Regions from separate parts of the Halomonas sp. H10-59 genome, predicted to be linked through region 2. Evidence: riboswitches for the same ligand, from Rfam matches in the RefSeq annotation. Region 2 holds a riboswitch; the other holds the start of a gene.
What was found. Region 2 has a riboswitch for thiamine pyrophosphate ahead of NFG57_RS06635 (sodium:solute symporter family protein). Riboswitches for the same ligand answer to the same signal wherever they lie in the genome.
Positions count from the first base shown of each region.

Region 1 (4,416 bases), 190 kb from region 2:
TACATCTGATTCTTGAACGCATGGATACCTTTCAGGTAGGTCCCTGCTGAAGTCCCGGGACACATCGGATACTCGTAGCCGTATTCCGAATTGAACCAGCTTTCAGTCAACCCTAAGGTGAAGACAAAGAAGTCTGATGAGAAGATGCATTCCCTAAACGCTTTTATTGTCTCCTCTTGAGAGAGTATTAACTCTTCTTTACTACAGAAACCCTCTGGTTCCACCACGGGGCGAAAGGGATCATAGAACCGTCCGTTCTTTTCCCAAATCTCCTCAGGCGGCTCTTTTATCCCTGTTGCCCACTCTACCCACTGCTTCAACAATGAGGTGGTGTATATATTCCCGGTTCTGGCCGAAAAAATATTGTAATTGTATTTTTTTGCATTTTCCTGCGAGAGCCCCTTGGGTGGAGTTTCTGTCGAGACCCAGTTAAACCCTCTGCTATCAAGAGCATTTCCAATATGTTGCGCAAAGCAGGAACCGAAGGTAACCACCCTACTATCCTTTGTGATCTTGAACTTTGGAGACCACAAATTGGATATGTCAAAAATCGACTTTTCGGATACAGCTTTTTTCCAGAAGGCACGGTCTGGAAGTGTCGAATATGGATTCATATTAATCACCTCAAATATAAGATATAATATCGGTCGTGAACAAACAAAATTGATAACGTCTATCTTAAATCACCCATTGCCACGACGAATAGGAATGTTTACGCCAACACTGGCATCTCGTCTTCCTTTCTAAAATATTTGCATAAAAAAAGATAGGCGAAATATTTGTCTATTGTGTTGAGAAACGAGCACTGACAACGGCCCCGGAGCCCTTCATAAAACCTTTCCCATGCACCATTTCCCTGACCCACGGGTGGTTCAAAAGAGAGCAAAACAAGCATTTTTAGCTTCCATGAAAACTCGGCGAACCAATGCTTCCAATAAAACGGGACCAACACACCTGTCACTTTCTTCCCTTCTTCACAAAGGAGTCGTCAAGCGCACAACGAATGTCAGAATCTAGAGTGAAAAACGTACTTTTTTCACTCTAGATTCTCTCACATCTTCTCTATCAGGCAGCCGCAAAACACGCAAACACAATCCAGAGAACATCCAAGAAAAACCACGCAAATATCCCTTTAAACAACAACAAAATCGTCGAAACTTTGTCGAATTGATCAATCAGGACTCTACTTCGCCACATTTCCTCAATCGGATAAAATGCATTCTCAACCATGCGGAAACTTCTCCAGATATCTCGGCAGTTGCACTCTCGCGATATCGTGGGAACCTCCTCCCCCCAGCGGCGTATCTACTGATCGGGATCGGTTCTTGCCAAGCCGAGGTGGACTCCCTTCGAGGTCATGCTAGACTCGATTCAGACTCGCTTGACGGGGTGCCGGTGAATCCGGCTGAGATGGCGCAGGGCCAGGGTGACGAATCACCGGCCGCCAGCGCCGATCCCGTGGAACCTGATCCGGGTGCGGTGTGGCTTCACACCTTGAACCGGCGTAGGGAATCAGGCGGTGGTGTCTGCCCCTGCGCGCGCACCTCCCTCCTTTCTCGTCGCCGTGTCCTTGGCCGCCGCCCTCCGGATCCGCACCAACCGGAGGCAACATGGGCTACCGCTTTACCGATCTTGTCGACGCCTGCCGCGATGACTGGCACGCCTACATCGAACACGACTTCGTGCTCGCCCTTGGCCGTGGTGAACTGGCCGACGCCAGCTTCCGTCACTACCTCAAGCAGGACTATCTGTTTCTACTGCAGTTCTCCCGGGCCTACGCCCTGGCGGCCTACAAGAGCCACAGCCTCGACGAGCTGCGCGGCGCCTTCGACGGCATGAAGACCATTCTCGACGTGGAACTCGGCCTGCATCTCGCCTTCTGCCGCGACTGGGGCATCGGCGAGGCCGAACTCGCTGAGCTGCCCGAAGCCCGCGCCACCCTGGCCTATACCCGCTACGTGCTGGACGCCGGCAGCCGCGGCGACCTCCTGGACCTGCACGTGGCGCTGGCCCCCTGCATGGTCGGCTACGCCGATATCGCGAGAACGCTCAACGCCCGCCCGGACACCCTGCGCGGTGCAGACAATCCCTTCGACGCCTGGATCGCCATGTACGAAAGCGACGACTTCCAGGCCGCCGCGCGCCAGGAGCATGCCTGGCTCGACGATCAGCTTGGCCAGGTATCCGGCGAGCGCTTTGCACGACTGTCACGGATATTCGCCGACGCGACACGACTCGAGATCGACTTCTGGCAGATGGGGCTCGATCTAAGCGACTAACACAATCAGCACCACGCTTGACGGGGGGCCGCCAGAGGCGGCTGAGATCATGCAGCGCATGGGACCCGTTGAACCTGATCTGGGGGTAACCCCGATGCCATGGCATCGCGGTGAGGACCAGCGTAGGGATCAAGCGCTCACGGCCCAGGCCACGACGCCCCCTCCTTCCTCACGCGATGCACACAACAACGCCAGCACCCAGTGCCGTGAGAAGGACAAGCCAATGCCGCTCGATCAACCCGTTTCCGCAAACAAACCCCGCCATAGCGCGCACTTCCTGGCCGAGACCGCCCAGGTCGACCAGGCCGCAGTTACGCCCCTGCCGGGTTCGCGCAAGGTCTATGTAAAGGGCTCCCGCGACGACCTGCGGGTGCCGTTTCGCGAGATTTCGCTGTCAGCGACCCGCACCTCCGGGGCCGACGAGGCCAATCCGCCGCTCTTGGTCTACGACACCTCCGGCCCCTACACCGATCCCCAGGTCGAGGTCGACCTGCGTCACGGGCTTGCCGAATTGCGCCGGCCCTGGATCGAGGAGCGCGACGACACCGAATGGCTCGATGGACCGACCTCGGACTACGGTCGCCGGCGTGCCAACGACCCGACACTCGCCCCGCTGCGTTTCGAACTGACCCGCACGCCGCGCCGCGCACGTCGTGGCGCCGACGGCAGCGCCGGCAATGTCACCCAGCTGCACTACGCCCGCCGCGGCATCATCACCCCGGAGATGGAGTTCATCGCCATCCGCGAGAACCAGCGTCGACAGGCCCTGGCCGATGACTATCGAGGCAGCGATGAGGTCGAGCGCATCCTTGGCCACCAGCATCACGGGCAGGGCTTCGGCGCCCGTCTGCCAGAGGAGATCACCCCCGAGTTCGTGCGCCAGGAAGTCGCCGCCGGGCGCGCCATCATCCCCGCCAACATCAACCACCCGGAAGCCGAGCCGATGATCATCGGGCGCAACTTCCTGGTGAAGATCAATGGCAATCTGGGCAACTCGGCGGTGACCTCCTCCATCGAGCAAGAGGTCGAGAAGATGACCTGGGGCATCCGCTGGGGCGCCGACACCATCATGGATCTGTCCACTGGCCAGAACATCCACGAAACCCGCGAGTGGATCATCCGCAACTCGCCGGTACCGATCGGCACCGTGCCGCTCTATCAGGCGCTGGAGAAGGTCAAGGGCGTGGCCGAGGACCTCACCTGGGAGGTGTTCCGCGACACCCTGATCGAGCAGGCCGAACAGGGCGTGGACTACTTCACCATCCACGCAGGCGTGCTGCTGCGCTACGTGCCGCTGACCGCCAACCGGGTCACCGGCATCGTCTCCCGCGGTGGCTCGATCATGGCCAAGTGGTGCCTTTACCATCACCAGGAAAGCTTCCTCTACACCCACTTCGAGGAAATCTGCGAGATCTGCAAGCAGTACGACGTGGCCTTCTCGCTGGGCGATGGCCTGCGTCCGGGCTCGGTGGCCGACGCCAACGACGAGGCCCAGATGGCGGAGCTCAAGACCCTGGGTGAGCTGACCCATATCGCCTGGAAGCACGACGTCCAGGTGATGATCGAAGGCCCCGGCCACGTGCCCATGCACCTGGTCAAGGAAAACATGGACAAGCAGCTCGAGTACTGCGACGAGGCGCCCTTCTATACCCTTGGGCCACTGGTGACCGATATCGCCCCGGGCTACGACCACATCACCTCGGGCATCGGAGCGGCGATGATCGGCTGGTACGGCTGCGCCATGCTGTGCTACGTCACCCCCAAGGAACACCTGGGCCTGCCCGACAAGGACGACGTCAAGACCGGCATCATCACCTACAAGATTGCCGCCCACGCCGCCGACCTGGCCAAGGGGCATCCCGGCGCCCAGCGCCGCGACAACGCCCTGTCCAAGGCGCGTTTCGAGTTCCGCTGGGAGGACCAGTTCAACCTGGGCCTCGACCCTGACACCGCCCGCGCCTATCACGACGAGACGCTGCCCAAGGACTCCGCCAAGGTGGCCCACTTCTGCTCCATGTGCGGCCCCAAGTTCTGTTCCATGAAGATCAGCCAGGAGGTCCGCGACTACGCCCGCGACAACGGCCTGGAGGGTGACGGCGACGCCGTCATGGCCGGCATGGAGGAGCGCGCCCGGGTC
Region 1 is NZ_CP098828.1:1,296,226-1,300,641, reverse strand. Features, by position in the region: gene NFG57_RS05825 (GSCFA domain-containing protein) at 1-614, opposite strand, end outside; TPP riboswitch at 1,376-1,529, shown strand; gene tenA (thiaminase II) at 1,611-2,279, shown strand; TPP riboswitch at 2,291-2,425, shown strand; gene thiC (phosphomethylpyrimidine synthase ThiC) at 2,503-4,416, shown strand, end outside.
Region 1: another riboswitch for thiamine pyrophosphate. It lies ahead of tenA (thiaminase II); the one in region 2 lies ahead of NFG57_RS06635 (sodium:solute symporter family protein).

Region 2 (4,416 bases):
CGCCAGCCAGGTGAGCACCTGGTCACCGGCCGCGTGACCGAAACCATCATTGACCTGCTTGAAGAAGTCGATATCGACCGCGGCCAGCGAGAACACCATCCCGCCACTGTCGCATTCCTCGATCAGGCGGGTGACGTGGCGATCCAGCTGGCTTCGATTGGGGAGTCCGGTCAAGGCATCGGTCATCGCCTGGTCTTCCAGCTGATCACGTTCGAGGCGAATACGCTCGACCTCCATCTCGTTGGAAATGACACGTTCGACGGCCCCGACCAGTAGTCGGACCAACTCGATGTCGACCTCGCTGAAGGCGTGCCGCCGCGCCGACGGACTGGAGAAGTTCAGCGTCCCCCAGACCTTGCCCTGGATCCGCAGCGGTGCACCGATATAGGTCTCCAGCTGAAAGTTCTCGTAGCAGGGGTGGCCCTTGACTCGCTCGTCCTGCCCGGCGCGGTGGGTATGGAAGACGTCATCGGCGTCGAGGGTCAGCCGACAGTAGGTGTCACCCAGTGCAAAGCTGTCGCCGGCCCCTACTGGCGCATTATCCGAGGCCGCCCAGCGCACCGTGTAACGCTCCCCCTCGACCTGACTGACAAGCGCGATATCCAGCCTCAGGTAGCTCAAGGCGTCACGCAGCAGCATGTCGACGATCTCTGATACTCCGATATCGGTGCGATTTACCCCGGTATGGACATCCCGTAACAACTGGATCATCGAGCGATACTCGGAGACGTCCTGGATGATGGCGTAGAAGCCCATCACTTCATCTTCCACCACGTCCGGCAGATAGTGGACCTTGAAGTAGATCTGGCGACCGTCCTGGAGCACCAGGGAATCCTCGTAGCTGACCTCCTGCCCCGCCAGCGCCAGGTCGAAACGTGGCCGGATCTTGGCGTAGGAGTCTGCATCGAGCACCGAAGACACCGGCTGCCCCATCAGCGCCTCGGCAGGCTGGCCGATGAAGTCGAGGTAGGCACGATTGTTGAAACGGAAGCAGAAGTCGCGGTCGACGTAGGCCACCATCACCGGCAGGTGGTCGGCCATCCGCGCGATGACACCGCGGCTTGCCTTCTGCCGAGCCGACAGTCGCAGCACCAGCCCACCATCGGCCAGGCGACAGCAGCTACCATCGCCCAATTCCAGCGGCATCGAAGGCTTGGCAGCGTGAACGGCACCCCGGGAGACCCAGGCTTCGGCGACCGCCGCGGCCTCGCCAGGCAGCTCTGCCAGCCCCCGCCCGATCCAGACCTCTCCAGGCTCGCCCAGCACGCGCACGGCATCACCGACCACGTCGTGCACCTGCAACTCCGGCGTCAGGCGTACCAGCACCGTTCCGGACGACACCAATGCCTCTTCCACCCAGGCAAAACGCTCCATGAGGACAACTCCTTGCGTAAGCCCTGCCCTGGACCGGCAGCAGGTCAATACCCTGGCGGCACGCGTGCCGTCTTCTCTAGACTATGAAAAGATGCTTATAGATGCCGGATTATTTCGCTTGCCCGCTTCCACGTTATGCTGGCGTCGCCGACACCGCCGCGGGAGCTGCCCATGATCCACCAGGACCTTGTCGCCATCGAACACGCCCTGACGCTGGCCAATCGCGGGGATACCAGTTGGCTGTGCACGCGCCTGGACACCCCTGCTCCCGCCTTCCCCCACCTGAGCGTCACCAGCGATGCCGATGGCCCCGGGTACGCCGGACAGCCCATCTTGCTGACCCAGACCCGGGACGGCGGCGCCTGCCTGGTCAATATCGACAACAACGCCAACGACGGTACCCCCTGTCTGGTCGAGCGCCTGTCACCGAGCAGCGACATCCTGGTGCACCTGGAGGTCATCCATGCAACGCTCGCCGGCCAGCCATCGCTGATTCGCCGCGTCAGCCTGGGCAGTACGTCCATGAACCTGCAGCGACCCACGCCAACCAGTCCGCTGGTCCAGATCGGCGACGACGTCGTCGAGGTGCTGATCCAGCCGGCCTTGCGTCTGGTGCTGACCGGCCACTCCCCGGTCAATGCCGACCTGGCGCGCCAGGGACAACGGCTCGGCTTCGAGGTCATCCTGTGCGCCCCGGACTACCCCGACACGCATCACTCGACAGCGCCCCTGCCGGCAGGCGTCGAGTTCCAGCGCGCGCCCGCGGCCCCCTTCCTGCACGGCGGCGGCGGGCACCGACGCACCCTGGTGATGGACGCCACCGACGCCTCGACCATTGCGCGAGCGAGCCGCGAGGCCTGCTGTCATGGCTATCTGGCGATGGCTGACATCGATCCACGCCGGGCGGCGAACTGGCTTTACGATGGCTGGCACAGCCTGCGCACCTCGCCCACCGTCTGACGCCCCGTCGCTGCGGCCAAAGCGCCAATTGACAGCCATCGGAGGCGGTCCTACGCTGTGCGCATTCCTGGGGGAGCCTGACGGCTGAGATTCCGCATCACGCGGTAACCCTTTGAACCTGATCCGGGTCATGCCGGCGAAGGGAAGGATGGTTGCGCTATCTCCTCTTTCTTCCTGTCCGCCGCTCGTCCCGCCTGTCCACCGGTCCCTGCGGACAACGACAAGAAAGAGGTCTTCTTTCGATGATGCTCGATCCCACCTGGACGGCGCTGTGGCTTTTGCTATGCGCCGCCATCTTTGCCATCCCCGGCCTGATCTACGCCCGACGTCGTCAGGGCGGCCTGGATGACTACATCTCGGCTCGCAACAGCCAGAACACCCGCGCCACGGTGTTGACCCTGGTGGCCACCACCCTGGGCACCTGGATCCTGTTCGGCCCCGCCCAGGCGGCCACCTGGGGCGGCATCAGCGCGGTACTGGGCTATGCGCTGGGTTCCATGGTCCCGCGCCTGGTGATGATCCCGCTGGGACGACGCATGCGTGAGCTGATCCCCGAAGGCCACGGCCTCACCGAGTTCGTGATCCATCGCTACGGGCGCACCATGTACGCCTTCACCCTGACGATCATGCTGTTCTATCTGTTCATCTCGCTGGCGGCAGGCCTCACCGCAATCGCCCATATGGTCACCCTGCTGGCGCCGATCCCGCTGTGGCTGACCGCCTGCGTGGTGATGATCGCGACCCTGCTTTACACCTTCTACGGCGGCCTGCGCACCACCATCTTCACCGACAAGGTACAGATGCTGGTGATCCTGCCGTTGCTGGCGCTGCTGCTGGTGTTCGGCTGGCAGGCCGCCGGCGGCGTCGCGCCGACGCTCGAGGGCCTGCAGGAGCGTGCGCCCCAGTTGCTGGATGTCACCGATGCCGGTGGCCTGCGTGCCGGTCTGACGTTCTTTATCGCGGTGATGCTGACCGGCCTGTTCTACCAGGGCACCTGGCAGCGCATCTACGCCGCCCGGGACAGCAAGGTGCTGCGGCGGGGCTTCTGGATCGCAGGGCTGTTCAACTTCCCGGTGATCGTGCTGATGGGCCTGTTCGGCCTGGCCTTCGTCGGCCTCGGGCTCGAGGGAGACGGTTCGGTGGCGCTGTTCAGCGTGCTGCTGTCCGAGGTGCCGCTGTGGTTCGCCCTGGCCTTGATTCCGCTGGGTCTGGCCCTGGTGATGAGCAGCGCCGACACTACCGTCAACGCCACCTCCAGCATCATCGCCGTCGACATGCACCGGCTGCTGCCCCAGGCCAGCGAAGCCACCCTGATGCGCCTGGCACGCTGGCTGATCGTCGCCGCAGCGGTGCCGGTGACCTGGGTGGCAGCCCAGGGCTACAGCGTGCTCTATCTGTTCCTGTTGGCGGACCTGCTGTGCTCGGCGGCGGCCTTCCCGGTGTTCTTCGGTCTGTTCAATCGCCGCTACGACGGGCGCAACGCGGTCCTCAGCACCGCTGCGGGCCTAGTCGCCGGACTGGCGATGTTCCCGTCTCCCAGCGGCGGTACCGCCACCCTGCTGGAATCCTTCCTGCTGGCGGCCTTCGTGCCGGTGCTGGTCTCGCTGGTGCTAATGAAATTGCTGCCATCCCGCCAGGACTATGACTTCACCCGCATGGGCAGTCTGGTGCGGCGTTTCCAGAGCTGACACCGCCACGCTGACAGCCTGGCAAGGTGTGACAAGAAACAGCGGGACGTGCTGACGCGTCCCGCTGTTGTCGTTTCAAGGCCTGGCGATCAAGGGCCCTGGCAGTTCCGGCTCATCAGCGCCCGGGACGCGCCAGCCCCAGGTGGTCGCGCAGGGTGCGGCCCTGGTACTCGCGTCGAAACAGCCCGCGGCGCTGCAGTTCCGGTACCACTTGTTCGACCACGTCCTCGATGCTGTCCGGCAGCGACGGCGGCATCAGGTTAAAGCCGTCCGCCCCGCCCTGCTCGACCCAGCGCTGCATCTCGTCGGCGATACGCTCCGGGGTGCCGACCATGGTGCAGTGGCCGCCACCGGCGGCGAGCCGTCCCAGCAACTGGCGCAGCGTCGGTCGTTC
Region 2 is NZ_CP098828.1:1,481,537-1,485,952, reverse strand. Features, by position in the region: gene NFG57_RS06645 (diguanylate cyclase) at 1-1,374, opposite strand, end outside; gene NFG57_RS06640 (hypothetical protein) at 1,546-2,334, shown strand; TPP riboswitch at 2,394-2,496, shown strand; gene NFG57_RS06635 (sodium:solute symporter family protein) at 2,577-4,022, shown strand; gene NFG57_RS06630 (LLM class flavin-dependent oxidoreductase) at 4,138-4,416, opposite strand, start outside.